3 regions of the Streptomyces sp. NBC_00986 genome follow, and region 1 is predicted to be linked to each of the others. Evidence: riboswitches for the same ligand, from Rfam matches in the RefSeq annotation. Region 1 holds a riboswitch; each other region holds the start of a gene.
The links. Region 1 has a riboswitch for cyclic di-AMP ahead of OG504_RS09775 (peptidoglycan DD-metalloendopeptidase family protein). Riboswitches for the same ligand answer to the same signal wherever they lie in the genome.
Positions count from the first base shown of each region.

Region 1 (9,627 bases):
AAGATCGTGGAGACCCTCATCGAGGAGGCGATGAAGATCGCCGAACAGATGGAGCAGGACGGCGTCGCGGCGGGGGAGCCGGCCGTCACCGTGAGCTGAAACAGCACGGACCGAAGGGGGCCCGACGTGACGATCCTGGAGAGCATCCGGCAACCACGCGACCTGAAGTCGCTGTCCGAGGCGGAACTCGGCGAACTGTCCGAAGAAATAAGGGAGTTCCTGGTCCATGCGGTGGCCAGGACCGGCGGACACCTCGGGCCCAACCTGGGCGTGGTGGAACTGACCATCGCGCTGCACCGGGTCTTCGAGTCTCCAACTGACCGCATCCTCTGGGACACCGGCCACCAGAGCTACGTACACAAGATCCTGACGGGCCGTCAGGACTTCTCGAAGCTGCGCAGCAAGGGCGGCCTGTCCGGCTACCCCTCGCGCGAGGAGTCCGAGCACGACGTCATCGAGAACAGCCACGCCTCCACCGCGCTCGGCTGGGCCGACGGCCTCGCCAAGGCCCGTCAGGTGCAGGGCGAGAAGGGCCATGTCGTCGCGGTCATCGGCGACGGCGCCCTCACCGGCGGCATGGCGTGGGAGGCGCTGAACAACATCGCCGCCGCCAAGGACCGGCCGCTGATCATCGTCGTCAACGACAACGAGCGGTCCTACTCGCCCACCATCGGCGGCCTCGCCAACCACCTGGCCACCCTGCGCACGACCGACAGCTACGAACAGGTCCTCGCCTGGGGCAAGAGCGTCCTGCTGCGCACACCGGTGATCGGCAACACGGTCTACGAGTCGCTGCACGGCGCGAAGAAGGGCTTCAAGGACGCGTTCGCCCCACAGGGCATGTTCGAGGACCTGGGCCTCAAGTACGTCGGCCCGATCGACGGACACGACATCGGCGCCGTCGAGTCCGCGCTGCGCCGCGCGAAACGCTTCCACGGCCCGGTCCTGGTCCACTGCCTCACGGAGAAGGGCCGCGGCTACGAACCCGCCCTCGCCCACGAGGAGGACCACTTCCACACCGTCGGCGTGATGGACCCGCTCACCTGCGCACCCCTCACACCCTCCAACGGTCCTTCCTGGACCAGCGTGTTCGGCGACGAGATCCTGCGCATCGGGGAGGAACGGGACGACGTCGTGGCCATCACGGCCGCCATGCTGCATCCGGTCGGCCTCGGCAAGTTCGCCGCGAAGTTCCCCGACCGGGTCTGGGACGTCGGCATCGCCGAGCAGCACGCGGCCGTGTCGGCGGCGGGCCTCGCGACCGGCGGACTGCATCCCGTCGTCGCCGTCTACGCCACCTTCCTCAACCGCGCCTTCGACCAACTCCTGATGGACGTGGCGCTGCACCGCTGCGGGGTGACGTTCGTCCTGGACCGCGCCGGGGTGACCGGAGTCGACGGAGCGTCACACAACGGCATGTGGGACATGTCCATCCTCCAAGTGGTGCCGGGTCTGCGCATCGCCGCGCCGCGTGACGCCGACCAACTCCGGGCGCAGCTACGGGAAGCGGTCGCCGTCGACGACGCGCCTACCCTGGTCCGCTTCCCGAAGGAGTCGGTCGGACCGGAGATCCCCGCGATCGACCGCGTGGGCGGCCTCGACGTCCTGCACCGGGGCGCGGAGACCCCCGAGGTACTGCTCGTCGCGGTGGGCGTGATGGCGCCCGTCTGCCTCCAGGCCGCCGAACTCCTCGAAGCGCGCGGCATCAACTGCACGGTCGTGGACCCCCGTTGGGTCAAACCCGTCGACCCGGCGCTCCCCGGCCTCGCCGCGGAGCACCGGCTGGTGGCCGTCGTGGAGGACAACAGCCGTGCCTCCGGCGTCGGCGCCGCGGTGGCGCTGGCGCTCGGTGACGCCGAAGTCGACGTCCCCGTACGGCGGTTCGGCATCCCGGAGCAGTTCCTCGCGCACGCCAAGCGCGGGGAGGTGCTCGCCGACATCGGCCTCACACCCGTCGAGGTCGCCGGACGGATCAGCGCAAGCCTGGCGGTCAAGGACACGAACGCCGGCACAGCCAAGGAGAAACCCGAATGACCAAGGAGTTCGACCTCACCGCGCTGCTGGCCGAGCGCGGAGCCGAGCGCTACGAGCTGCACGCCAAGTACCTGAACCACCAGCTCCCGCGCATGCTGCACACCATCGGCTTCGACAAGGTCTACGAGCGGGGCGAGGGCGCCTACTTCTGGGACGCGGACGGCAACGACTACCTGGACATGCTCGCCGGGTTCGGGGTGATGGGCCTGGGCCGCCACCACCCCGTCGTCCGCAAGGCGGTGCACGACGTCCTCGACGCCCAGCTCGCCGACCTCACCCGCTTCGACTGCCAGCCGCTGCCCGGCCTGCTCGCCGAGCAACTCCTCACCCACAGCCCGCACTTGGACCGGGTGTTCTTCGGCAACAGCGGTACGGAGGCGGTCGAGACCGCGCTCAAGTTCGCCCGGTACGCCACCGGGAAACCCCGTGTCCTGTACTGCGACCACGCCTTCCACGGCCTGACCACCGGCTCGCTCTCGGTCAACGGCGAGGACGGCTTCCGGGACGGCTTCGCCCCGCTGCTGCCGGACACGGCCGTACCGCTCGGTGATCTCGACGCCCTGGCACGGGAGTTGAAGAAGGGGGACGTCGCCGCCCTCGTCGTCGAACCGATCCAGGGCAAGGGCGTCCACGAGGCCCCACCCGGCTATCTGCGCGCCGCGCAGGAACTCCTGCACCAGCACAAGGCGTTGCTCATCGCCGACGAGGTGCAGACCGGCCTCGGCCGCACCGGCGACTTCTACGCCTACCAGCACGAGGAGGGCGTTGAGCCGGACCTGGTGTGCGTGGCCAAGGCGTTGTCCGGCGGGTATGTGCCGGTCGGCGCGACCATCGGCAAGGACTGGATCTTCAAGAAGGTCTACTCGTCCATGGACCGCGTGCTGGTCCACTCGGCGAGCTTCGGGTCCAACGCGCAGGCCATGGCGGCGGGCCTCGCCGTGCTGTCGGTCATGGAGAACGAGCAGGTCGTCGCCAACGCCCGTGCCACCGGGGACCAGTTGAGGTCCCGGCTCGCCGCGCTGGTCGACAAGTACGAGCTGCTCGCCGATGTCCGCGGCCGGGGCCTGATGATCGGCATCGAGTTCGGCAGGCCCAAGTCGCTGAAGCTGCGCAGCCGTTGGACCATGCTGCAGGCCGCGCGCAAGGGCCTGTTCGCGCAGATGGTGGTCGTCCCGCTGCTCCAGCGGCACCGGATCCTCACCCAGGTCTCCGGGGACCACCTGGAGGTCATCAAGCTCATCCCGCCGCTGATCATCGGCGAGCGAGAGGTGGACCGGTTCGTGGACGCCTTCACCGCCGTGATGGACGACGCGCACAGCGGCGGCGGGCTGATGTGGGACTTCAGCAAGACGCTCGTGAAGCAGGCGGTGGCGAACCGGTAGCGGTGGCCGACCGGTAGGGGCTTCTGTCGGGCGCCGTAGGTGAGCACTGCGGGTTTTTGTCTCTGAGGCAAGAGATTTGCCTCGGGGGCAAGCCTGCGGCTGAATGGAGAGCATGAGCTCTCCCGAGACCGAGCCGGAACCGTCGGCCGGGCCGGTCGAAGACCTGCCGGCCACCGTCGCACCCCAGCTCCGCGCCCTGCGCCGCCGCGCCTCCCTCACCCTGGAGGTCGCCGCGCGCTCGGCCGGGCTCTCGCCCGCCCATCTCTCCCGACTGGAGACCGGGCAGCGCCAGCCCTCGCTGCCGATGCTGCTCGCGCTGGCCCGTATCTACGGTACGACAGTCTCGGATCTGCTCGGCGAGACGGTCACCGACCGGGAGGCCGTCGTCCGCGCCGCGGACATGGAACCGACCCGGGCGGGCGGCTGGACCTACTGGCAGGCAGGCGCCCCCGGACGCGGCATGCAGTCGCTGCGCGTGCGCATCCCGCACGGCTCCCAGGGCGACATCGTGCGCGTGCACCCCGGCGAGGAGTGGCTGTACGTCCTCAAAGGCCGGCTGCGCCTGCGCCTCGGCGACACCGCGCACATCCTCGCGCCGGGCGACAGCGCGCACTTCGACTCGCTCACCCCGCACCGCCTCGCCGCCGCCGACGAGGACGGCGTCGAGGTCCTGTTCGTCCACACCCTGCTGCAGAGCCCCACGGCCACCCTGTGCCTGGGCCCGATCACCGGAGAGACGCCATGAGCGGCAACAACATCGAGGACAAGTTCCCCCGCGCCCTGTGGGTGCGGCTCATCATCTACATCGCCGTCGGCCACGTCTTCGCGGCCTTCATCTACCTGCTGTTCTCCGTGGGCGCCAAGTAGCCTGCCGCGACGGCCGGTTCACCAGGTCCGGCTCAGTCGAGCAGCCGCTCGCGCAACCGCTCCCGGGTCTCCGGGGTGATCCCCAGTCCCTGTTCCAGGTAGGCGTCCACGCTGCCCCAGGTCTCCTCGACGGTCTCGAAGGCCGCCGTCAGATACTCGGCGCGGGCGTCGAAGAGGGGGCTGAGGAGCTCCATCACCTCGGGGGAGTAGGCCGAGGCGGAGGGGCCGCTGCGGCGCACCTTGTAGCGGCGGTGCTTCGCGTTCGACTCCAGGTAGTCGGCCACGATCGCCTCGCGCTCCACGCCCACGGCGAGCAGCGTCACGGCTATCGACAGGCCCGCGCGGTCCTTGCCCGCCGCGCAGTGCATCAGCGCGGGAACGCTGTCCTCCGCGAGCGCGTGCAGCACCTGGGAGTGCTCGGCGGTGCGCTCCTTGACGATCGTGCGGTACGAGGCGATCATCCGGTTCGCGCCCTTGTCGCCGCCGAGGATCCCGCGCAGCTGGTCCATCTCGCCGTCGCGGACCATCTTCCAGAACTCGGAGCCGTCCGCCGGGTCGCTCAGCGGCAGATTCACATTGCGCACGCCGGGCAGCTCGACGTCGGGACCCTCCAGCTTCTGGTCCGACGCGTTGCGGAAGTCGAAGATCGTGTGCAGGCCCAGCGAGGCGAGGAACGCGGCGTCCTCCTCGGTCGCGTGCGCGAGGTGACCGCTGCGGAACAGCACCCCGTGCCGCACCCGCCGTCCGTCCACCGTCGGAAGTCCGCCCACGTCCCGGAAATTGCGCACTCCGGACAACTCCGGCTCGGTCGACGGAATCTGCTGCGTCACGAGGACTCCTCCCACTCGGCCCGACGACGCGGCTCACCGGCGGGCACGTTCTCGACGATACGACATGGGTTCCAGAGGCAATGAGTTGTCCACAGGCGTTGCCTCACAGGCCCCCGGCCATTGATGATGTTGGCGCTTGAGCGGACTTGTTCGAATCTGTGAGGAACCTGATGCTGGAGATCGCCGAGAACGGCCGTACGTGGGTGCTGTCGGGCCCCGCGAGCAGTTACGCCGTCCATCTCACCGAGGACGACGAGCTGCTCCACCTGCACTGGGGCCCCGCGATCGCACTCGCCGACGCCGAGGAGCTCGCCGCCCGCCCGCTGCCCGTCGGCTCCTCCTTCGAGTCCCCGCTCGACGGCCGCGAGGAGTACCCCGTCGAGGGCGGCCCCCGCTTCGCCCGCCCCGCCCTGTCCGTGCGCACCCCCGAGCGCCGCGGCACGGAGTGGACCTTCGAGCGCTACGACACCGAGGGCGACGAACTGCGGCTGCGCTTCCGGGACACCGGCCTCGCGATCACGCTGCACTACCGGACGCGCGGCGACGTCGTAGAGCGCTGGACGAGCCTCGACAACGACGGGGACGAGGCACTGGAGCTGTTGCGGGCCGACTCCGCCGTGTGGACGCTGCCCGAGCGGGAGGGGTGGCGGCTGTCGCAGTTGCACGGGCGGTGGGCCGCCGAGTCGCGGCTGGTGCGTTCCGACCTCACCTACGGTGAGAAGGTCATCGGCAGCCGTCGCGGCCACACCGGGCACCAGCACCTGCCCTGGGTCGCCCTCGACACCGACGCGACCGAGGAGCGTGGCGAGGTCTACGGCTGTGCCCTCGGCTGGTCGGGGTCCTGGCGGATCGCCGTGGCCCAACTCCCGGACGCGCGCGTGCAGATCACCGGTGGCGCCGGGTACGACGACTCCGGGCTGCTGCTCCTGGCGCCGGGGGAGTCCTTCACGACCCCCGTCTTCGCCGGCCTGTGGAGCGACGCCGGCTTCGGGGGCGCCAGCCGCACCTGGCACACGTACCAGCGGACGTACGTCATCCCGGACGCGGACCAGGACCGGCCGGTGCTCTACAACTCCTGGGAGGCCACCCAGTTCGACATCTCCGAGGATCAGCAGGAGGTGCTCGCGCAGCGCGCGGCGGCGCTCGGGGTCGAGCTCTTCGTGGTCGACGACGGCTGGTTCGGGAAGCGCACCAGCGACCGTGCCGGGCTCGGTGACTGGACCCCCAACCCGGACCGCTTCCCGGCAGGGCTCAAGCCCCTCGCCGACCGCGTCCACGCGCTGGGCATGCAGTTCGGCATCTGGGTCGAGCCCGAGATGGTCAACGCGGACAGCGACCTGTACCGCGCCCACCCCGACTGGGTGCAGTACCAAGAGGGGCGAAAGCGGACGGAGTTCCGCAATCAGCTCGTACTGAACCTCGCCCGCGAGGACGTCCAGGAATACCTCTGGGAGCAACTCGACGGGCTGCTCTCCAGTGCCCCGATCGACTACGTGAAGTGGGACTTCAACCGCTGCTTCACGGACGCCGGGTGGCCCGGTGACGCCTATCCGCAGCGCCTCTGGGTCGACCACGTGCGCGCGCTGTACGCCCTGTTCGACCGGTTGCGGGCGGCCCACCCGGAGGTGGCCTTCGAGTCCTGCTCGGGCGGCGGTGGCCGGATCGACCTCGGCATCATGAGCCGCACGGACCAGGTGTGGACCTCGGACAACACCGACCCGCTCGACAGGCTCGCCATCCAGCACGGCTTCAGCCAGATCCACCCCGCGCGCGTGATGGCCGCCTGGGTCACCGACAGCCCGAACACCCAGCTCAACGGACGCGTCAGCAGCCTGCGTTTCCGGTTCGTGAGCGCCATGGCCGGAGTGCTCGGCGTGGGCGGGGATCTCTCGGAGTGGACCGAGGAGGAACTCGCCGAGGCCCGCCGGTGGGTGGACCTCTACAAGGAGATCCGCCCGCTCGTGCAGCACGGCGACCTCCACCGCCTGCGCCCGCCGAGCGGCGGACTCAGTGCCGTGCAGTACGTCCGCGGCGACGAGACCGTCGTCCTCGCCCTGCTCCAGGCGCAGCACTACGGCGAGCCGCTGCCGGCGCTCCGGCTGCGCGGGCTCGACCCGGCAGCGTCGTACGAATGCCTCGAAACGGGCGAAGTCCACCGGGGTGCCGTCCTGTTGCACCACGGACTGCGCACCGGCCTGCGTGGTGACCTCGATGCGACGGTTATCCGGCTGCGTCGCATCTGATCCATCTGTCCCAATTGCAGCCTTCGTGCCAACTCGCTCTGGAATAAAGGAACCTGAGAGTTGTGTACGTGAGCAGCGTCATATTCGTGACCGTGCGTCGTTCGTCATGTTCACGTAATTGACGTGCTTTTGCAGGGGAATTGAGGGGTCGAGTCCGGTGGGAATTCACGGAGGGTGACTGTGAATTCCCACAGGGAAACGCAAGGAACGCAAATCCGTGGAACCTCCTGCTTGTCCCTTTGCGTCTTCCTCGCTTACGTTCGCCACCAATCCGGACGGACGCCCAATCCTGCCGCCGACCGGACTCCGCACACACCCACCCGTATGCGGCAGGAGCGGGGGACCCACAGGTAAGACGCCTGTTCCGGTCTCCGGAACGGGCTTGGGGTTTAGCCGCGACCAGCGCGCGGCCGGGCATCTCCAGCCCGCACCCGACAGCTCACCTCGCAGGCGCCGGAGAGGAATTCGTCATGCCCGCGAAGGGTAAGCACCGCCGCCCGAAGTCCCAGCGACTCACCCGCTCGATGGCCGTAGCCGGAACCGGCGGCGCAGCGCTCGCCCTTCCGCTCATGGGAGCCACCGGCGCCCATGCCGCGACCACGACTTCCGCTCCGGAAAAGGCAGTTCAGTCCGTTCCGGTGGCCGGGAAGACGGTTTCTGAGAAGTCGGCCGCGAAGACCGTCTCGAAGGCCTCGGGCGTCAAGACGTATGCGGTGCGGTCGGGCGACTGGCTCGCGAAGATCGCCGAGGAGCAGGACGTCACCGGCGGCTGGAAGAAGCTCTACCAGGACAACCGCGAGGCCATCGGCAGTGACCCGTCGCTGATCCACCCGGGCCTGAAGCTCTCCCTCGGCGAGAAGGCCTCGACGGGCGGGACGAGCGGGACGGGCGCGAGCAAGTCGTCCAACTCGTCCACGTCGTCCGGCTCTTCGTCTTCTTCCTCGTCCTCGTCGTCTTCGTCCTCGAAGAGCACGTCGGCCTCGCAGAGCGACGACAGCACCAGCAGCTCCTCCGGTTACACCCTCCCCGTGACCGGCGGCACCATCGGCACCGGCTACCGCGTCGCGGGCAGCATGTGGTCCAGCGGCTACCACACCGGCGTCGACTTCGTCGTCCCGACCGGCACCACTGTCAAGGCGGTCGCCGCGGGCACGGTCGTCTCGGCGGCCTACGACGGCGCCTACGGCAACGAGGTCGTCATCCGGCACGCGGACGGCGAGTACTCGCAGTACGCCCACATGTCGCAGCTGTCCGTCTCGGCCGGCCAGACCGTGACCGAGGGCCAGCAGATAGGCCTCTCCGGCGCGACCGGCAACGTGACCGGCCCGCACCTGCACTTCGAGATCCGGACCACGCCGTACTACGGCTCGGACGTCGACCCGGTCGCCTACCTCCGCTCGCACGGCGTCACCGTCGGCTGACGCCGGGCCCCGACGCCTGCCCCACGCAACCGAAGGCCGGACCCGAGAATCTCGGGTCCGGCCTTCGGGCATAGCAGTTGAGGGGTCAACACCCCTGATCAGAGGCTTATTCCGACTTTGGACAACCCTTTACAAGTGGCTTATCTCACCGCCCGTCAACCCCTAAATACGATCGCGTAGGTCACATGCGAGGGTGAATTATGGTTGCCGTGGCTAACGATTCGAAGAGTGACAACAGATCAGTGATCGGGTCGTACGTGGCGGTGGGGGACAGCTTCACCGAGGGCGTCGGCGACCCAGGGCCCGACGGGGCGATGGTCGGCTGGGCCGACCGGTTCGCGGTACTGCTCGCGGATCGGCGGCCCGAGGGCGACTTCGAGTACACCAACCTGGCCGTGCGCGGGAAGCTGCTCGACCAGATCGTGGCCGACCAGCTCACCCGGGCCAAGGAGATCGGGCCCGACCTGGTCTCCCTGGCCGCGGGCGGCAACGACATCATCCGTCCGGGCACCGACCCCGACGAGGTCGCCGAGCGCTTCGAACGCGCGGTCGCCGACCTCACCGCCGCCGTCGGCACCGTCATGGTGACGACCGGCTTCGACACCCGCGGCGTGCCCGTGCTCAAGCATCTGCGCGGCAAGATCGCCACCTACAACGGACATGTGCGGGCCATCGCCGACCGCTACGGCTGCCCGGTGCTCGACCTGTGGTCCCTGAAGACGGTCCAGGACCGGCGGGCCTGGGACGGCGACCGGCTCCACCTCTCTCCCGAGGGGCACACGCGCGTGGCGCTCCGCGCCGGCCAGGTCCTCGGCGTCGAGGTCCCGGCCGACCCGGACCAGCCCTGGCC
Region 1 covers NZ_CP108733.1:2,233,281-2,242,907, reverse strand. The annotation lists gene ispG (flavodoxin-dependent (E)-4-hydroxy-3-methylbut-2-enyl-diphosphate synthase) at 1-99, shown strand, start outside; gene dxs (1-deoxy-D-xylulose-5-phosphate synthase) at 127-2,034, shown strand; gene OG504_RS09800 (aspartate aminotransferase family protein) at 2,031-3,416, shown strand; gene OG504_RS09795 (helix-turn-helix domain-containing protein) at 3,529-4,161, shown strand; gene OG504_RS09790 (DUF6126 family protein) at 4,158-4,283, shown strand; gene OG504_RS09785 (tyrosine-protein phosphatase) at 4,316-5,113, opposite strand; gene OG504_RS09780 (alpha-galactosidase) at 5,284-7,356, shown strand; cyclic di-AMP (ydaO/yuaA leader) riboswitch at 7,660-7,822, shown strand; gene OG504_RS09775 (peptidoglycan DD-metalloendopeptidase family protein) at 7,827-8,777, shown strand; gene OG504_RS09770 (SGNH/GDSL hydrolase family protein) at 9,020-9,627, shown strand, end outside.

Region 2 (9,627 bases), 7.6 Mb from region 1:
CGCTCGGGGGACTGGCCGCTGCCTTTGAGGGGCGGTACGAGGACGCGCGGGATCTGCTCAAGGCCGCCGCCGGGCGGTGCGGGCCCGGGGGTGACCCCACCCTTCTCATCCATGCCGGGATCGCCGCGTTGATGCTCGGTGACCACACCCGTGCCACCACCGCCACCGTGCGGGCGGCGGCCTCGGCGCGGGCGCGGGGTGCGACCGTGGTCGTGGCGCAGGCGATGGAGTTCCGGGCGTACGCCGAGTTCTGGACCGGGCATCCGCGGGCCGCCGAGACGGCCGTGGCCGACGCCCTGTGGCAGGCCCACGCCACCGGGCAGGACAACGGAGCCTGTCATCTGCAGGCAGCGCTCGCCATGTTCGCGGCGCTCACCGGGGACGGCGATGTCTGCCGGGAACGTGCCGCCGCCGCCCGCTCGTACGCCCTCGGCCGTGGGCTGGGTCTGCCGGCCGCCCTCGCGCAATGGGCACTCGCCTACCTGGACCTCAGCAGTGGCCGGTTCGCCGCCGCCGCGGCCCGGCTGCGGGCGCTGGCCGGGTTCGGGCCGGGGCACGGCCACCGGGCGATCCGGCACCTGGCAACCCCTCACTACGTCGAGGCCGCCGTCCATAGCGGCGACACCCGGATCGCCCGTGCCGCACACGCCGACTACGACCGCTGGGCTCGTGCCGTCCACAGCCCCGACGACCTTGCCCTGAGCGCCCGTTGCCGTGCCCTGCTCGCGCCCGGCGCCGAAGCCGTCGAGCACTACCGCGTCGCCCTCGACCTCCACGCGCACGGCACCCGTGACTTCGAACGGGCCCGCACCGAGCTGCTGTTCGGCGGTGCGCTGCGTCGACTGCGCCGGCGTACCGAGGCCCGCGACCGGCTGCACACCTCGCTGGAGGCCTTCGAGTCCTTCGGCGCCCCGCACTGCGCCGCCCAGGCCCGCGCCGAACTCCGCGCTCTCGGCACCCCGGTGACCGCGACCGCCCTTCCCACACCGGGTGCCCTCGCCCCGACCACCCGCCTGACCGCCCAGCAACTCATGGTCGCCCGCATGGCAGCTGACGGCGCCACCAACCGCGAGATCGCCGTCCGCCTCGCCCTCAGCCCCCGCACGATCGACCACCATCTACGCGGCGTCTTCAGCCGGTTGGGCATCCGGTCGCGGATCGAACTGGTACGGCTGCTGGCAGAGGGGGAGGCCTCCTAGACCGCGCCGGTCGAGCGGGAGTTCCAGGACGGCGGCGCCTCCAGCCCCCCGAACTCCTCCGCATCCCACGTCCCGTCAAGCCGCGGCGCCACCCAACTCGGCGCCGCAGCACGGAAGTCCGCCGGTGTCAGTGTCCCCGCTCCCTCCGGCAACGCCCCGAGCAGCGGTGCCCCCGCCACCTCCGGCAGGTCGGCCACATTGCAACGCGACGCCAGGTCAGGTGAGTTGGGCCAGCTGCCGATCACCACGCCGAGCAAGTCGAGCTCCTGGGAACGGAGTTCACGGGCCGTCAGTTCCGTCGTGTTCAGGGTGCCCAGGCCCGCTGATGTCACGACCAGCACCGGCGCCCCCAGCAGCCGCGCCGCGTCCGCCAGCGTGCCGCCCTCCGCGTCGAACCGTACGAGCAGCCCGCCCGCACCCTCGACCAGCACCAGGTCGTACTCGGTGGCCAACTTCTGGGCGGCTTCGGCGATTTCGTGCGGGCGTACCGGTGCCAGGCCGGCCCTGCGTGCCGCCGTGCCCGGTGCCAACGGCTCGGGATACCGGGCGAGTTCGCTCGCCGTCACCGCGCCCGCGAGCCTCGCCACCTCGTCCGCGTCCCCGCGCTCGTCCGGCCGTAGACCCGTCTGGGCGGCCTTCAGGACGGCCACCGTGCGGCCGGAGGCGAGCGCCGCCGCCGCTACCGCGGCTGTGGTGATCGTCTTGCCGACCTCCGTGCCCGTGCCTGTGATCACCAGTACCGGCATGTCATCCCTCCCGTGCCGCCGCGCGCACCGCGCGGGTGATCCGAGCCAGGTCGGCGTCGCCCGTGACGTACGGCGGCATCGTGTAGACGAGGTCGCGGAACGGCCGTAGCCACACGCCCTCGCGTACGGCCGCGTCCGTGGCGGCCTTCATGTCGACGGCGTGGTCGAGTTGGACCACGCCGATGGCGCCGAGGACGCGGACGTCCTGGACGCCCGGGATCTCCCGCGCCGGGGCCAGGCCCTCCCGCAGGCCCGTCTCGATGCGCTTGACCTCCGTCAACCAGTCCTGGTTCAGGAGGAGTTCGAGCGAGGCGCAGGCGACGGCCGCCGCCAGGGGGTTGCCCATGAAGGTGGGGCCGTGGGCCAGGACCGGTACCTCGCCCTGCGAGATGCCCTCGGCCACGCGTGACGTGCACAGCGTCGCCGCCATCGTCATGTAGCCGCCGGTCAGCGCCTTGCCCACGCACATCACGTCCGGGGTCACCGCCGCGTGCTCCGCGGCGAACAGCGCGCCCGTGCGGCCGAAACCCGTCGCGATCTCGTCGAACACCAGCAGCACGTCGTGCGCGTCGCACGCCTCGCGCAGCACCCGCAGATAGGCGGGGGAGTGGAACCGCATCCCGCCCGCGCCCTGCACCACCGGCTCCACGATCACCGCGGCCAGTTCGTGCGCGTGCCGCCCGATCAACTCGCGCAGATGGTCGGCGTACGACTCCTCGTACTCGGTCGGAGGCGCGTCGGCGAACACCTGGCGGGGGAGCACCCCGGACCACAGCTCGTGCATCCCGCCCTCGGGGTCGCACACCGACATCGGCTGCCAGGTGTCACCGTGGTAGCCGCCGCGCCAGGTCAGCAGGCGCTGTTTCGCGGGGCGGCCGAGCGAGCGCCAGTACTGGAGGCACATCTTCACCGCCACCTCGACCGACACCGAGCCCGAGTCGGCGAGGAAGACGTGTTCCAGACCGTCCGGAGACATGTCGACAAGGAGCTTCGCCAGCCGTACGGCGGGCTCGTGCGTGAGCCCGCCGAACATCACGTGACTCATCCGGCCGAGCTGCTCGCGCGCGGCCTCGTCGAGCACGGGGTGGTTGTAGCCGTGGATCGCCGACCACCAGGACGACATCCCGTCGACCAACTCGCCCCCGCCGTCCGCCAGTCGGAGCCGCACCCCGCTCGCCGACTCCACGACGAGCGGGTCGGCACGGCCGGGCATCGGACCGTACGGATGCCAGACGTGCCGCCGGTCCAGCTCCAGCAGCTCCGGGACGGGCAGGCGGCTGATCGGGTCAGGCATTGGGCGCGATGTCCGTCCCGGCACCTCGACGGCGTACGGAGACCAGGTCACGGCGTACCTCGTCGACCTGCGGCGCGGGAGCGGCCGTAGCGGCGGAGCTGGAGCCGCAGACTCCGGCGCCCTCGTGCGACCCGCAGCCGGCACCTTCGTGGGACCCGCATCCGGCGTCCTCGTGCGAACCGCAGCCGCCCACCGTCGCCCGGTGCTGCGGCAGCGTCACCTCGCCCGCGCCCTCCACCTCGAAGCCCGCGTCCGCGATCATCTCCAGGTCGGCGTGGCCGGCCTGGCCCTCGCTGGTGAGGTAGTCGCCGAGGAAGATCGAGTTGGCGAGGTTCAGGGCGAGGGGCTGCATCGTTCGCAGGTGGACCTCGCGGCCGCCCGCGATACGGACCTCGACGTCCGGGCAGACGAACCGCACCATCGCGAGGATGCGCAGACAGCGCTGCGGGGTGAGGTGCCACTCGGCGGCGAGCGGGGTGCCCTCCATCGGGATCAGGAAGTTGACCGGCACCGAGTCGGGGTCGAGATCGCGGAGGGAGAACACGACGTCGACCAGGTCCTCGTCCGTCTCACCCATGCCGGCGATCAGGCCGGAGCAGGCGGACAGGCCGGCCGCGTGCGCCTTCTGCACGGTGTCGACGCGGTCGGCGTACGTGTGGGTGGTCGTGATGTCGCCGTACGTCGACTCGGACGTGTTGAGGTTGTGGTTGTAGGCGTCCGCGCCGGCCTCGCGCAGCCGGTCGGCCTGGCCGTCGGAGAGCAGGCCGAGGCAGGCGCACACCTCGACGCCCTCGTTCTGGTCCTTGATCGCCTTGATGGTGCCCGCGACCCGGTCCACGTCCCGGTCGGTCGGGCCCCGGCCCGAGGCGACCAGGCAGACGCGCTTGGCGCCTCCCGCCACACCGGCGGCCGCGGCCTTCGAGGCATCGTCGGGTTTCAGCCATGTGTACTTCAGGATGTCGGCCTTGGAGCCCAGCCGCTGTGAGCAGTACGAGCAGTCCTCGGCGCACAGGCCGGACTTCAGGTTGACGAGGTAGTTGAGCTTCACCCGTCGGCCGAACCAGTGCCGGCGCACCTTTCCGGCCGCGGCCACGACATCCAGCAGGTCGTCGTCCGAGGTGGCGAGGACGGCGAGTGCTTCCGCGCGGGTCGGCAGCTCGCGCCGAAGCCCCTTGTCCACGAGCGTGTTCAGCAGGTCCATGAGGCCCGATCCTGTCCTACGGGACCGCTTGCGGCCAAGGAGAGAATGCACAAGACATGGCCCCGGGCATGTGGGTATCACCACACCATGGGCGGCTCGTCGTCCGATTAGTGTCTGTGCACTGCCTACAAAAGCCCGGAGGAACCATGGCGTTCGGCTGGATCGACGAGCAGGCGGAGCAGCGCCGCCGCGCCGGGCTCGTACGGACGCTGCGGCCCCGTCCCGCCGACTCGCCGCTCCTCGATCTCGCGAGCAACGACTACCTGGGTCTGGCTCATCACCCCGAGGTCGTCGAGGGCGCTGCCGATGCGGCGCGGACCTGGGGCGGCGGGTCCACCGGGTCGCGGCTCGTCACCGGTACGACCGAGCTGCATGCCCAACTGGAGCGCGAACTGGCCGAGTTCTGCGGGTTCGAGGCGGCCCTCGTCTTCTCCTCCGGGTACGCGGCCAACCTCGCCGCGGTCACCACCCTCGCGCCGCACGGCTCGCTGATCGTCTCCGACGCGGGCAACCACGCCTCGCTGATCGACGGCTGCCGGCTGGCGCGGGGCGCGACCCAGGTCGTAGGGCATGCAGATCCGGACGGGGTGCGCAAGGCGCTGCGGACGCACGACGGGCAGGCCGTCGTGGTGTCCGACTCGGTGTTCTCCGTGGACGGGGACGCGGCTCCGGTCGGGGTGCTCGCCGAGGCGTGCCGGGAGCATGGGGCCGGGCTGCTGCTCGACGACGCGCACGGGCTCGGGGTGCTGGGCGCGGGTGGCCGTGGGGCGCCGTACGCGGCGGGGCTCGCGGGGGGTGAGGACGTGGTCGTGACCGTGACCCTGTCCAAGTCGCTCGGCAGCCAAGGCGGTGCCGTGCTCGGGCCGGCGCGGGTGATCGACCATCTGGTCAACGCGGCGCGGACGTTCATCTTCGACACGGGACTGGCGCCCGCGGCGGCCGGTGCGGCGCTGGCCGCGCTCACCCTGCTGCGGCGCGAGCCCGAGCGGGCTGCCCGGGCCCGCGCCGTGGCGGGTGACCTGCACGCACGGCTGACCGCCGCGGGTCTGGAAGCGGTACGTCCGGACGCCGCCGTGGTCTCGGTGCGTGCGCCGTCCCCGGAGGCGGCCGTGCAATGGGCGGCCGACTGCCGTACGGCAGGGCTGGCCGTGGGCTGCTTCCGTCCTCCTTCCGTGCCCGACGGCATCTCACGGCTCAGGCTGACTGCCCGAGCGGACCTCTCCGGGGCCGAGATCGAACGCGCTGTACGTGTGATCGGCGAGACGCGACCATGAGTCGGCGTGACACGGTCGTGCGTCGCTGATGACGGGGGAAGCGATCAGTGGAACGCGCTGAGGAAACCCGTCCAGCTCTCGGGGGAGAACAGCAGGGCGGGTCCTTGCGGGTCCTTCGAGTCGCGTACGGCGAGCAGCCCCGCGCGGGGGCCTGAGCGCGGACGAGCCGCCTCGACGCAGTTGTTCGCTCCCGTGCTGTAGCTGCTGCGCAGCCACCGCACACCGGACAGTTCAGAACTGGAAGGTACGTTCCGAGGCAGTGCAGACATGGTGCCTCCTTACGCGCCGTCACCTATCCCGGCGATGTAATCCGACGAATCCTCGGGCGAAAGGGCGTGGAACTGAAGGGTGTTGAAGGCCTCGCTGTAGGCCTCTAGGTCTTCTTTCCGTTCGAGGTAGAGGCTACTCGTCAAGTGGTCTAGAACAACCACGTCCAGATCAGAAGTGCTCGGAAAGGAGAAGATAACGAAAGGTCCGGTGATGCCGATGTGTGCTCCTGCGGCGAACGGCAGTACCTGAAGCCTCACTTGGGGCAGCTCGGCCGCCTCCACGAGCCGGTCCAGCTGACGTGCCATCACCCCCGGCCCGCCGACCTCGCGCCGCAGCACCGCCTCGTCGAGGACCACGCTCAGGGCCAGCGGCGGATCCGCGCGCAGCACGTCCTGCCTGGCCAACCGCACCTGCACCAGCGCGTCGAGCCGCTCGGGGCCGTCGTTGTCGAGGCCTCCCACGGCGGCCCGGGTCACCGCACGGGCGTACTCGGGCGTCTGCAGCAGGCCGGGGACCACCGAGGTCTCCAGGGTGCGGAGTGTGCTGGCCTGGGACTCCAGGCTGATGAAGTCCCGGTAGGCGGGCGGCAGTACACCGCGATAGGCGTGCCACCAGTGGTGGCGGCCGCCGCCGTCGTCGGAGCCGGCCAACACGAGGAGCATGTCCCGAAGTTGTGGGTCGCCGACCTGGTAGGCGTCCAGGAGTAACCGGACGTCGGGCGCTTTCACGCCACTCGCGCCGGTCTCGATGCGGCTCACCTTCGACTGGTGCCAGCCGACCAGCCGGGCCGCCTCACCGCTGGTGAGCCCCGCCTCCGCACGCAACGCGCGGAGTTCGGCGCCCAGTTTCCGGCGGCGCACCGCGGGACCGTACTGCATGGGTTTCTCCTTACTCCTTCCGAGCCGCCCAAATACGGTCTGGGGTCGCAGAGTTCACCGCTTCGAGCGACAGATATATGCATATCTTGGTGGATCGCCACCGTTACCGACGCGGTAATGGCAGTCTGGCGAAGAAGCACCAGTCCGGGACCGTACTCGAACCATCCGCTCCGTGTCGGACACCGGTCCCGCGGGAAAGGGACGACCGCGCCATGGCAGACCATCTGGAAGCATCCGTCACTCTGCCGAGCGATCCCGCCTCGGTCTCCACCGCCCGCACCTATGTCGTCGGGACCCTGGTGGAATGGGGACTTCCGGCGGACACGGAGGTCGCCGACACCATCCGCCTGATCGTCTCCGAACTCGCCACCAACGCCGTACAACACACCTTCGGGCAGTCACCCACCTTCACGGTGGACATCCAGCTGGAGCGTGACGAACGGCTGCGCATCGGGGTCACCGACAGCCACCCCCGGTTCCCGAAACGCCTGCCGGCCGCCGTCCAGCAGGACAACGGCCGGGGCATGGTGATCATCCGCTGGCTGACCGCGGAGTGCGGCGGCAAACTCAAGGTCCGGCCCACCCTGGAGGGCGGCAAGACGGTCTCCATCGAGGTGCCCTGGACGGTACCGGCCCGGCCGGTGACCGCCGCGGGTCAGCAGGAGCCGTAGAACAGTGTGGTGAACGTCCCTGGACACCCGAGGGGGTGGTGGCCTGTCAGGTGGCCGCCACCCCCTCGGGAGATTCGGACAGGCCTAGCTGACCCGGCCGTACCAGACGCTCTTGGTCCAGATCTTCTGCAGCCTCACCACGTCCCCGGTCTTCGGGGCGTGCCAGATCTTTCCCTTGCCGGCGTAGATGCCGACGTGGTAGACGCTGGAGCCCGAGTGGAAGAAGACGAGGTCCCCGGCCTTGCGGCTCTTGGCCGAGATGTGGTGGGTCTTGTTGTACTGCTGGGCCGCCGTACGGGGCAGTTTCTTGCCCGCCTTCTTGTACGAGTACAGCGTGAGCCCGGAGCAGTCGAAGCGGCCCGGTCCGGTGGCCCCGTACCTGTACGGGGCGCCCTTCTTGGACGCCGCGACCTGGAGTGCCTTCGTCGCGGGTGTCGCGGCCGCGGCGTCGGATGCGACGCCCGGTATCACGACGGAGCCGCCCACGGCGGCGATGGCGAAGGCCGAGGCCGTACCGGCCCTGACCATCAGCGACGGGACACGATTGAGCGCAGTCATGCGCAACCCTTCGTCAGCCGCCTGTGAAGGATGACCTGTCGGATTCGGGCTGGCGAAGTTGCCCGGCCGCTGACGCGGCTTCACCCCAAGGGCTGCTCGACCCGGTCATGGCGTGACCGTCCCGGCGACCCGTCGTGCCTGGGTCCTCCACTCCTGCCGATGCAATCCTGTCGACCTGTCATCCGGGCGGCGGCAGGACTCGGCGTCCGCCCGGATCGCCCCGCCGCTGTGGCGGGGTCTTGTCGTCAGACAGGGATCTTCACCTATGAATGTCCGAAAAGCCCAACGGAACCGGGGATTTGTGGGGTTACTCACCACTCACCCGTTCGGCTGAACGCAACGGTGTTCGAGGGAGTGTCGAGGGGGGTGTGACGCTCGGACCAGCGCCGGAACAGTTCATCCGGGCCTCGGGCTACGCGTGTTGCGCAACCCGGACGGCCGTATGGACGGAGTCGCGACTACGCCGATCGGGGGTACGTCGTTCGGCTCGTTTCGACGTCGTTCGGGACAGCTTCGGGTCCGTCAACTGTCGGAGGGCGAGGGCAGGGTGACGCGCGCCGTGCGGCGCTCCCCGTCCAGCACGCGCAGCGCCCGCGCCAGCGTGGGGGCGTGCAGCTCGGTCTCGCCCCGCTGGTGCATCAGCGCCAGCGCGTCCCGGAGCTCGGCGGCCTTGGCCACGAGCGCCTGAGCGGCCCTCAGGCCACGGTACGTGTCACCGTTGTGCGCCGGGTTGATACGGCCCAGCAGGTCGGCCACATCCAGGTAACGGTCGATCAACTCGCCCTCGGCGCGCGTCAGTGCGGGCAGCGGCGGCAGTTCCGGCGGCAGCATCGTCGGCTCACTCCCCGCCCGGCTCGGTGAGCGAGGTCTTGCGGGTGGCCACGATCCGGTCCACCAACCCGTATTCCAGGGCCTGTTGGGCATCCATGATCCGGTCCCGCTCGATGTCCGCGCTCACCTGCGCCACCGTCCGGCCCGTGTGCAGGGCCAGCAGTTCCTCCAGTTGGACCCGCGTACGCGCCAACTCCTCGGCCTGGATGGCGAGATCACTCGCCTGACCCTGGATCGGCTCGGGGAGCGAGGGCTGGCGGAGCACCACTCGCGCACCCGGCAGCGCGGACCGCTTGCCCGGGGTGCCCGCCGCCAGCAGCACCGCCGCGGAGGTGCCGGCCTGGCCGAGGCAGGTCGTCTCCACGTCACACGTGACGAACCGCAACGTGTCGTAGATCGCCGACATCGCGCTGAACGATCCGCCGGGCGAGTTGATGTACAGCGAGATGTCCCGGTCCGGTGCCTGGTACTCGAGGTGCATGAACTGGGCCATCACGTCGTTCGCCGAGATGTCGTCGATCGGCGTCCCGAGGAAGACGATCCGCTCCTCCAGCAGCTTCGAGTACGGGTCGAGGGTCCGGTGGCCGGCGCTGGTGCGCTCGGTGAACTCGGGCAGGACGTGACGGGCGGACGGTCGGGTCATGGGTACCCCTCCTTCGGCATCTGTAAGAAATGTACAGGACGTACATGACGTTATGATGGGGG
Region 2 covers NZ_CP108733.1:9,852,197-9,861,823, forward strand. The annotation lists gene OG504_RS44165 (LuxR C-terminal-related transcriptional regulator) at 1-1,199, shown strand, start outside; gene bioD (dethiobiotin synthase) at 1,196-1,945, opposite strand; gene OG504_RS44175 (adenosylmethionine--8-amino-7-oxononanoate transaminase) at 1,947-3,239, opposite strand; gene bioB (biotin synthase BioB) at 3,232-4,440, opposite strand; gene OG504_RS44185 (8-amino-7-oxononanoate synthase) at 4,587-5,714, shown strand; gene OG504_RS44190 (DUF397 domain-containing protein) at 5,759-5,983, opposite strand; gene OG504_RS44195 (helix-turn-helix domain-containing protein) at 5,993-6,862, opposite strand; gene OG504_RS44200 (ATP-binding protein) at 7,075-7,533, shown strand; gene OG504_RS44205 (C40 family peptidase) at 7,618-8,091, opposite strand; cyclic di-AMP (ydaO/yuaA leader) riboswitch at 8,095-8,274, opposite strand; gene OG504_RS44210 (hypothetical protein) at 8,614-8,922, opposite strand; gene OG504_RS44215 (ATP-dependent Clp protease proteolytic subunit) at 8,930-9,565, opposite strand.
Region 2: it holds a riboswitch for cyclic di-AMP, as region 1 does, so the genes downstream of both, OG504_RS44205 (C40 family peptidase) here and OG504_RS09775 (peptidoglycan DD-metalloendopeptidase family protein) in region 1, are expected to answer to the same signal.

Region 3 (9,627 bases), 1.2 Mb from region 1:
GCGCCGCCGTAGCGGTGTCGGTGGCCGACGGGGACTCCTGCGGCTCGCCGGAACCGCCACCGGACCCTGAGCCGCCACCCGAACCGGAGCCGTCACCGGAGCCGGAGCCCCCGGGGTCGTTGTCCGTCCCGGCGCCGCACTTCTCGCCGTCGTTGATGCAGTTGACCATGTCCTTCATCAGGCCCTCGTCGAAGACGTTGATGAAGTCGCCGTGGTCCGTGACCGGCTTGTGCTGCTGCTCGGGGAAGGAGTCCACCGCGAACAGCGGGGTCGTCTTGCCGCCGTCCTGGAGGCTCGGCGCGTCCACGTCGTAGACGATCCGCTGCACCAGCTGCGGAATGGCCTCGAAGCCCGCCGGGCAGGAGCCGTCGGCGGCCTCGAAGGCCACGTGGGTGCGGTGGTTGGCGCTGTCGATGTTGCGGCCGTCCCAGCAGCTCTGGAACTTGAAGGTGCGCACCACGTCACTGCCCGCCGGGCACAGCGGGTACTTGTCCTTGAGCTGCCGGTCCTCGAACCCGGTGCAGCTCCAGGAGGCGTTGGCGTTGGCCGGGCCGTTCACGAAGGCCTTGGCGTCGCCGGTGATGATGCGCAGGAGGCGCGGCATCGCGACGACCTTGCTCTTCGGGTTGCCCACGAAGGTCAGCGTGGCCGCCTTGGCCGTGACGATCTGACCCGAGTTGCCCTCGGTGCCACCGCCGGGCTTGTCCGCGTCCCGCTCCTGCTTGCCGTTCTGGAGGCGCAACACGGGCCAGTAGTACGTGGACTTGTCGCCCGGGTTCTCACAGCTCGTGTTCGCCTTCGCCAGGTCGTCGTCGCTGGCGAACGCGTTGTTGGACTGGTTGCCGACGTAGTCGTGGAAGTGGTGGGCGCCGTTGGTGACACCGGGGGCGACGATCACGTTGTCCGAGTTGAACAGGCCGTTCTCGTTCACGCCACACGCGGTGACGAACGTGCCGCGGGAGGCGTCGGCCTGGTCCTGCGGGGTGTTCACGTTGGGCTGTACGGAGGTGATGTCCGCGTAGTCCGAGGCGACGGGCCCGTTGGTGACCGGCTGGTCGCCCTGGCCGCCGGCACTCGCGCTCGCGCTCGCACTGGCGCTCTGGTTGTCGCCGTTGCCGTTGCTGCCCTGGTCCCCGTTGTCGTTCGTGGGCGCGATCAGGGTGCAGCCGGCGAGCGCGTCGAGGCCCTCCGGGCGGTCGCCGACACGCGCGATGGCTTCGTCGATCCGGCCGATGGTCGCGGCCCGCTTCTCCTTCAACGGATTCATGATCGCGTTGTCGGCGAAGGAGGCGTCCTGGCGTATGGACTCCGTCGAGTCCTTCAGTTTCTGGTAGGCCTCGGTTATCTGCTGGTCCAGAAGCGCGAGTTGGGCGTCGACCTCGGTCTTCGCCTCGTCCGGGACAGTCGTCAGCTGGGTGCCTACGTCCGGGCAGTCGATCGTCGCGCCGCTCGATGCCGCATCGGGAGACCCTTGTTGGGCAGAGTCACCGCCCCAACCGCCTTCGGACGCCGACGCGTAGACGTTCGCCGCCACCAGTCCTCCGCCGCCCAGCATCAGGGCGACTGCTGCCATCGTCGCGCGTCGTGCGCCCGTGGGGCGTCTGCGCGTGTTGCGTGCCAAGGAAGTTGCTCCTACACGTATCGGTCGGCCCGGATCGTCCCGGCATGGAAATCCCCCGTTCCAATACGGAGCCGGATGCCGGTGTGTTCAACCGTCCCAAAAATTCATAGCGACCTCATATGGATCACCCGACCCGGCGGGCTCAGGGGCCCAGGACACGTTTGGGAGAGGTAAAGGTCACAAAAACGTATCGGACATATCGCGCTTCAACCTTCACACGAGGCACACACGTTGGCTAAGTTGACGCTCAGACCGTACGACCTACTCCGGCGATCAGCGCCGGGCCGCACGGTTTGCGCCGAATCCGGTGTGTCGCTCGCGACAGCCGGAACCGGGGACCCAACCGACTTGGGGTGAATCGGCCCAACTGCCCGCCCGGGCAAGGGTCGTAGGGCAATCCTTCCGTGATCGGCCGCCCGAACCCGACAGCTAACCCGGTAGGCGCGATACGGAAGGAGCACGTCTGCCATGCCGGCAGAACGACGTACGCGCACCGGAGGCAGTGGCCCCACCGTGGACGACCGACCCAGCCGTGACGAAGTGCAGCGGCGGATCAACTCCCTTTACGACAGGGCCGAGACGGCCACCGGAAACTACAACGCCACGCGCAAGATGTCCGGGGGACCGCGCCAGCGTGTCGAACCCCGTCCCAGCGCGTCGCGTCCTTCCGACCCCGCCCAAGATGCCGTCACTCGGCAGTTGTTCGACCGCGCTCGCGCCCAACTGGGCCCGACCGTACCGGCGAAACTGCCGCCCGGCAGGACCCCCGCCCGCTCGGCGGCACCCCGGCCCGAGCGGTCCGAGCGACGCCCCGAGCCCGAAGGCGGCGGCCGCGCACTCGAGGCGCAGCCCAGCCGTGCCGTGGCCGAACTGACCGCGGGGACCGGCACACCGGAGCCCGCTACCCCTCAACTCACCGTTCCTGTCGCGGAGTTGACGGCAGGACCGATCGCCGCGCTGTCGCCCGTCACACCCCAGATGCCTCAGATCGCCGCGCCGCAGGCACCCCAGATGCCGTACATGCAGCAGATGGCCCAGATGCCGCAGGCGACCGTCCTCGACCTGCCGCCCGTGCCCGCCATCGAGGTGCCGCCAACGCCCGTCGTCGAGGCACAGCAGTTCGCCGTCGCGGCCGCCCCGGCACCGGTCTTCGACCCGCTCACCGCGGACCTCGAACTGCTCCCGTACATCGCGGCGCCGCGCACCGAGTCCGCCCCGGCCGGTGCCACCTGGCCGCCGCCCGCGGAGACCAACTGGCCCACCCCGGACACGACTTGGGCGACCGGGTCGATGCCCATGGTTCCCGAACAGCAGATGTGGTCGACCGGTCAGATGCCCGCCGTGGCCGAGCAACGCGCCTGGTCCACGGGGCAGATGCCCGTCGTGCCGCAGCAACAGGCTTGGTCGACGGGCCAGATGCCGATCGTGGCCGAGCAACAGCCGTGGGCCACCGGTCAGATGCCGATCGTGGCCGAGCAGCAGGCCTGGTCGACCGGCCAGATGCCCGTCGTCCCCGAACAACAGGCCTGGTCCACTGGTCAGATGCCCGCGGTGACCGAGCAGCGGACCTCCTACCCCACGCCGGAACCGGACTGGCGCCCGCCGCAACAGGAGTGGCAGCCGACCCCGCCCGCCGCCGAGGTCTCCTTCGCCGCGGCCCCGGCCATCGCTGCCGAGTTCACCCTGCCCACGGCTCCGACGATGGCCCCGGAGATCATTCTCCCCCCAGCCCCGACCATCAGCCCGGCGGCCGTACCCGCCGCGCTGCAGGACCCCGGCACGCTCAGCAAGACCAGCACCGCGCTCGCCTTCGCCCGCGCACAGATCGGCAGGCCGTGCCTGTGGGGCGCGGCTGGACCGGACGCGTACGACTGCTCCAGCCTCACCCAGGCCGCCTGGAAGGCCGCAGGCGTCCTCCTCCCGCGCACCGCCCAGGAACAGTCCGGCGCCGGCGCCCTCGTCCCGCTCACGGACATCCGCCCCGGCGACCTGATCTTCTTCTACGACAGCATCGACCACGTCGGCCTCTACACCGGCAACGGCCTGATGATCCACGCGCCGAGCCCGGGCACGCCGATACGCGAGGAGTCGATCTTCCACGCCGGTGCCGCCGCCATCCGGGGCGCCGTACGGCCCGCCTGATCCGATCGGGGCCGGGCATTTCCCGGCCCTGACCGCACACCCCGCGACAGTCCCGGCCAACCGCGTCGTGGACCCGTACGAGTGGTGCATCCTGGGACACGGTCGTAGCGTCGACAGAGACACGACGACCGTGCCCCGGCAGGCGGGCCCACCGCTGGTGCGGGGCGACGAGGACGAACAGGCGGCCGGGAGCGGACATGTACAAACACACCATGGTCGGAATCGTCACGCTCTGTGCCGCGGCCCTGCTCGGGCCGGCCGTCGCCACCTCGTCGGCGGCCCCGGCCACGGTCCCGGCGACCGCCCACCGACAGCTCCAGGACCCGGTACTGGTCGACTGCCTGTGGCACCCCGAGGTGCGTCCCACCGACTTCATGCTCGCCTGCGGCGACGGCAACAGCCGCCTCACGTCGCTGCGTTGGACGTCCTGGAACGGCAACTCCGCGACGGCCACGGGCGTCAACTGGGTGAACGACTGCAACCCCTATTGCGCGGTGGGCAAGTTCCACTCGTTCCCGGTCACCGTCCGGCTCGACGACGCGCAGACGTGGAAGCGGCACCCGCAGGCGCGGCAGTACACCGAGATCACCCTGACGTACCCCGGCGCGAGGCCGGACAAGTTCCAGCACACGGTGACCTACCCCCTCTGGAACTGACTCAGAGCGCCAGCTCCACCACCAGCGGCCGGTGATCCGAGATCGCCGTCCTCGGCACGCACACCTCCCCTACGGCGTCCGCGCCGAGCCCCGTCGCCATGACGTGATCGAGCTGCACGAGCGGCCGGTGCGAAGGAAAGGTCGCCTGCCGGGCAGAGCGCTGCCAGCGCCGCCTCCCCATCCCGTCGAGGGTGATCCGGGGCAGCGCGCCGAAGAGGTTGAAGTCGCCCATCAACACCCGGGGTTGGGGCAGATCGGCGATCCAGCGACGCACGGTGCGCAGTTGCCCGATGTTCCATCCCGGCACGAACGAGAGATGGACGGCCACGACGGTGAACGGGCCGTGCGGTCCTTCCAGTACGGCGGCAAGGGCGGCCCGGGGCTGATCCCGGGCCAGCACCGGAACGGCCCGCCCGGCCACCCGCAGCGGCATGCCGAAGGGCGCCGCCGGGAGCCGTAGGGCCCGCCACTCGTGGACCGGGAGCCGGGACAGCAATGCGAGCCCGTGCGAAGGGACTTCGGGCCGCTGAGCCCCCGGGCCGTAGACGCGCATCCCGGGCACGGTCGGGTCGGGGACCCAGCCCCGGCCCGGCACGGAGCGGCAGTGCAGCGCGGTCGCGTATCGCCAGTCGCGTGCGCCCATCGCGTCGGCGGCTACGGCCGCCTGATCGACACCGCCCGAGCGTTCCTGGAGACAGTCGATCTCCTGGAGTGCCACCACGTCGGCGTCCAGGGAGGCGACGGCTTCGGCGAGGGGTGCCGAGAGGTCGCCGGGGGCAACGGGGTTCGGCCGGCCGTCCGGCTGGATCTGCCGACCGTGCAGCACGTTGAACGTCGCGCATCTCACCAGTAACTCACCCATGATCAGGCCGCATTGTACGTAGTTCGCCTGTGGATCGGGCTCCCCTCCGTGAAAATGTACTTGCGTAACTCAATCAATCCGCTATAGTTGAGTAAGTCAAGCAAACTTACGCGGCCGCATCGCAGAGGCGCAGCGTACGGAGCGGATGGAGACCGCCATGGACGACGCGCCCCGGACCCCGGCCGCTCCAGGTCCGCTCGCCTCCTTCGCCCGGTTCGTGGCGCTGGGCGGCGGTGTCGGGCTCCTCTCCAGCGGCGCCGTGGCCCTGCTGGCCGAGCGGCTGCCCTGGGCCCTGGCGAACGCGCTGATCACCGTCGTCTCCACTCTCCTGTGCACGGAGCTCCACGCCCGTTTCACCTTCGGCTCGGGCCGGCACGCCGGATGGCTCCGGCACTGGCAGTCGGCGGGCTCGGCCGCGGCGGCCTACGGGGTGACCTGCGCCGCGATGTTCGCCCTGCACCTGGTGCAGTCGTCGCCGGGGATGCTGACCGAGCAGATCGTCTACCTCGGCGCGTCCGGGCTTGCGGGCCTTGCCCGGTTCCTGCTGCTGCGGCTGTACGTCTTCGCCGGCGGTCGGGACCGGACCGCGACGGTCGAGTCGCGGCAACTCCAGCGCCTTCAGGGCATGTTGACGGCTCCGGTCACCGTAGGAGCCTCGCAGCAGCGGCAGTTCTCGCTCGCCTCCCCCTGACGCCACCCAATGATCAGTTACGCTGACCGTTTCCAATTCACGGGCGGCGGGGGCATGTTCACCAAGCGATTGATTGCGGGCGGACTGACAGCACTTCTGATCGGAGCGCTCAGCGCATGCGGCGGCGGGAGCGGAAGCGACAACACCACGCGATCCGCGTCCGGCGAGGGCCAGAGCAGTTCGAGCACCACCGCGCCGAAGGCCCAGCCCTCCCCCGACACCGTGACCGGGCTTCGTGACTCGGTCCGTCACCTCGCCAGGCAGACGGCGAAGGGCACGCGGCCGCACACCGTCACCCAGTGCGCGTCCGCCTCCAAGAAGGTCCGGCACACGTCCAGTTCGGGATCGGGTTCCAAGAAGAAGACCCGCACCTGGTACACCACGGAGCAGTACCGGAAGTGCTCGAAGGTGCGCAGCGGCACCGAGACGTACACCCGGATCGTCCGCCAGGAACGGTGGTGCGTGAGCCTCGACGACGTCGGCGGCGACACCGGCAAGGACGACGTCTGGTACCAGGTCACGCGCGCCGCCTACGACGAGGCGCGCATCGCGGACGAGCACGCGCGCGTGGAGCTGACTCCGACCGGTTCGGGCTGCTGAGACCACGTTCCGAGGACGCGGCGCCGGAACGAATTACGAATCGGGGTCCCGTACTTCGAGTCTTTTCGTGATCACAGACGTACCTGCGGGCATGGGCGCCCAGCGCCGACCCGCCACGTCACCGACTCGGAGAACAGGCACCCCATGAACGCATCCGCACCGCACGACCCCGCCGCCGACGGAACCGCCCAGATCGGCGTCACCGGCCTCGGCGTGATGGGCCGCAACCTCGCGCGGAACTTCGCCCGCAACGGCTACACGGTCGCGGTCCACAACCGGTCCCCGCACCGCACCCATGAGTTGATGAAGGAGTACGGCGACGAGGGCGCCTTCGTCCCGGCCGAGACGGCCCAGGAGTTCGTGGCCGCGCTCGAGAAGCCCCGCCGCCTGATGATCATGGTGCAGGCCGGTCCGGCCACCGACGCCGTGATCGACGAGTTCGCCGCGCTCATGGAGCCCGGCGACATGATCATCGACGGCGGCAACGCCCACTTCGCCGACACCCGCCGCCGCGAGGCCGCCCTGCGCGACAAGGGCCTCCACTTCGTCGGCGCCGGTGTCTCCGGCGGCGAGGAGGGCGCGCTGAACGGGCCCTCGATCATGCCCGGCGGTTCGGCGGAGTCGTACGCCGTGCTGGGTCCGATGTTCGAGTCCGTCAGCGCGAAGGTCGACGGCGAGCCCTGTTCGACGCACATCGGGACCGACGGCGCCGGGCACTTCGTCAAGATGGTGCACAACGGCATCGAGTACGCCGACATGCAGCTCATCGCCGAGGCGTACGACCTGCTGCGCCAGGTCGGCGGCTACGCCCCGGCCGAGATCGCGGAGATCTTCCAGCGCTGGAACGAGGGACGGCTGGGTTCCTATCTGATCGAGATCACCGCCGAGGTCCTCGCGCACACCGACGCGGAGACCGGCAAGGCGTTCGTCGACATCGTCACCGACGCGGCCGGCCAGAAGGGCACCGGCCGCTGGACCGTACAGACCGCGCTGGAGCTGGGTTCGCCGGTCACCGCGATCGCGCAGGCCACCTTCGCGCGCGCCTCGTCCAGCCAGGGCGACCTGCGCGCCGCCTACCGCGGCCTGCCCGGCGGCACCACTCCCCCGCTGAGCCGCACCGAGGCAGACCGGTTCACCGCCCAGGTCGAGCAGGCACTGTACGCCTCGAAGGTCATCGCCTACGACCAGGGCTGGAAGATGATCCAGGACGCGGCGGCCGAGTTCGACTGGTCGATCGACCTGGCCGCCGTCGCCGGGATCTGGCGCGGCGGCTGCATCATCCGCGCCTCCTTCCTCGACCGCATCCGTGCCGCGTACACGGCCGACCCTGGGCTGGTCAGCCTGCTGGGCGAGGAGCGTTTCGCGCAGGAGATCGGCGACGCGCAGGTCCCCTGGCGCGAGGTGGTCGCCTCGGCGGCCCGCCGCGGCATCCCCGTCCCGGCGTTCTCCGCCGCGCTGTCGCACTACGACACGTTGCGCGCCGACCGGCTGCCGGCGGCCCTGCTCCAGGGCCAGCGCGACTTCTTCGGCGCGCACACCTACGGCCGTACGGACCGCACCGGCATGTTCCACACGCACTGGTCCCGGCCCGGCCGCCCGGAGACGACGGCCTGAGCCGTCCGCGCATGACACCCCGGCCCTCCTGCTCAGGCAGGGGGGCCGGAGGTCTGTGCACCGCTACTCGACGGGCGCTGCCGTGCTGTCACGTATGACGAGTTTCGTGGGCACCAGCGTGGTGCCGTGTTCGTCGCCGTGCTCCCGCATCCGCCGTAGGACACCCTCGACGCACAGGCGGCCGACCTCGGCGAAGTCCTGGTGGACGGTGGTCAGGGGCGGCAGGAAGGAACCGGCCTCCGGGATGTCGTCGAAGCCGATGACACTGACGTCCTCGGGGATGCGCCGGCCGCGCTCGTGCAGGGCGCGCAGCAGGCCCAGCGCCATCTGGTCGTTGGCCGCGAACACGGCCGTACAGTCGGCCTGTTGGGCGAGTTCCAGACCCACGCGGTAGCCGGATTCCGCGGACCAGTCGCCGCGTACGACGGGGGGCACGAGCCGTCCCGCGTCGGTGAGTTCGGCGCTCCAGGCGTCGGCTCGGCGCTGGGCCGCGAAGGACTCCTCGGGGCCCGCCAGGTGCCAGACTGTGCGATGGCCGAGGTCGAGGAGATGGCGTACGGCGGCCCGCGCTCCACCGTTCTGGTCGGTGTCGACCACGCTGTAGCGGTCGCCCGCGTCGGAGTCGGCGACCACGACCTGGACGTGCGGCGGCAGGGAGATGGTCGCCGCGTCCAGGAGGTGGACCTCCATGATGGCGATGACGGCGTCGACGGCGAGTTCGCCGAGGCGGGAGAAGGCGCCGCGCACCTCGTCCTGGGTCGGAACGGCGACCGGCAGCAGCGTGACGGCGTAGCCCTCGTGCGCGGCGGAGGTGGCGATCGCCTCCAGGGTGCGCATGTTGCCGGTGGTGGAGAGGTTGAAGGTGATCACGCCGATGGTGCGGAACTCCCCGCGTTTCAGCGCGCGGGCCGCGCTGTTGGGCCGGTAGCCCAGCTCCTTCATGGCGGCGAGGACCTGTTGCCGCGTCTCCTCGTTGACGCCCTCGAAACCGTTGGACACGCGGGAAACCGTCTGTGACGACACGCCGGCGACGCGCGCGACATCCGCCATGGACGCGCTCGGGGCACGTCGCGACGACCGTTTCCCGCTGCGTCTGCGTGGCTTCTCCGTACCGCCCGAGGCACCGTCCACTGTGTCCACCTGTATCCCTCACATATCGATCCGATCGCCTCGGCCGTGTTTCCCCAAACGACCCTTGACCACCGACATTGGGGCAGTGTAGACATGCCGCCATCAGATGTTTACGTAAACATAACAGCCCGGGGCCGTTCCGGACCGTGCTGTTTACGCAACATCGCGACGGCGTGTGACGCCGGTTCCGAGATGGACGAGCGAGGAACTACATGACGACGCTTCAACCCCCTGCGGCCGCGACTCGGCCTCCGACCAGGCCGTCGGCGAAACGGGACCGACGTTCCTGGACAGGGTGGGGTTTCATCGG
Region 3 covers NZ_CP108733.1:1,037,619-1,047,245, forward strand. The annotation lists gene OG504_RS04570 (DUF1996 domain-containing protein) at 1-1,573, opposite strand, end outside; cyclic di-AMP (ydaO/yuaA leader) riboswitch at 1,908-2,081, shown strand; gene OG504_RS04575 (NlpC/P60 family protein) at 2,090-3,763, shown strand; gene OG504_RS04580 (hypothetical protein) at 3,961-4,419, shown strand; gene OG504_RS04585 (endonuclease/exonuclease/phosphatase family protein) at 4,421-5,281, opposite strand; gene OG504_RS04590 (GtrA family protein) at 5,439-5,972, shown strand; gene OG504_RS04595 (hypothetical protein) at 6,027-6,572, shown strand; gene gndA (NADP-dependent phosphogluconate dehydrogenase) at 6,717-8,186, shown strand; gene OG504_RS04605 (LacI family DNA-binding transcriptional regulator) at 8,250-9,236, opposite strand; gene OG504_RS04610 (sugar ABC transporter permease) at 9,530-9,627, shown strand, end outside.
Region 3: it holds a riboswitch for cyclic di-AMP, as region 1 does, so the genes downstream of both, OG504_RS04575 (NlpC/P60 family protein) here and OG504_RS09775 (peptidoglycan DD-metalloendopeptidase family protein) in region 1, are expected to answer to the same signal.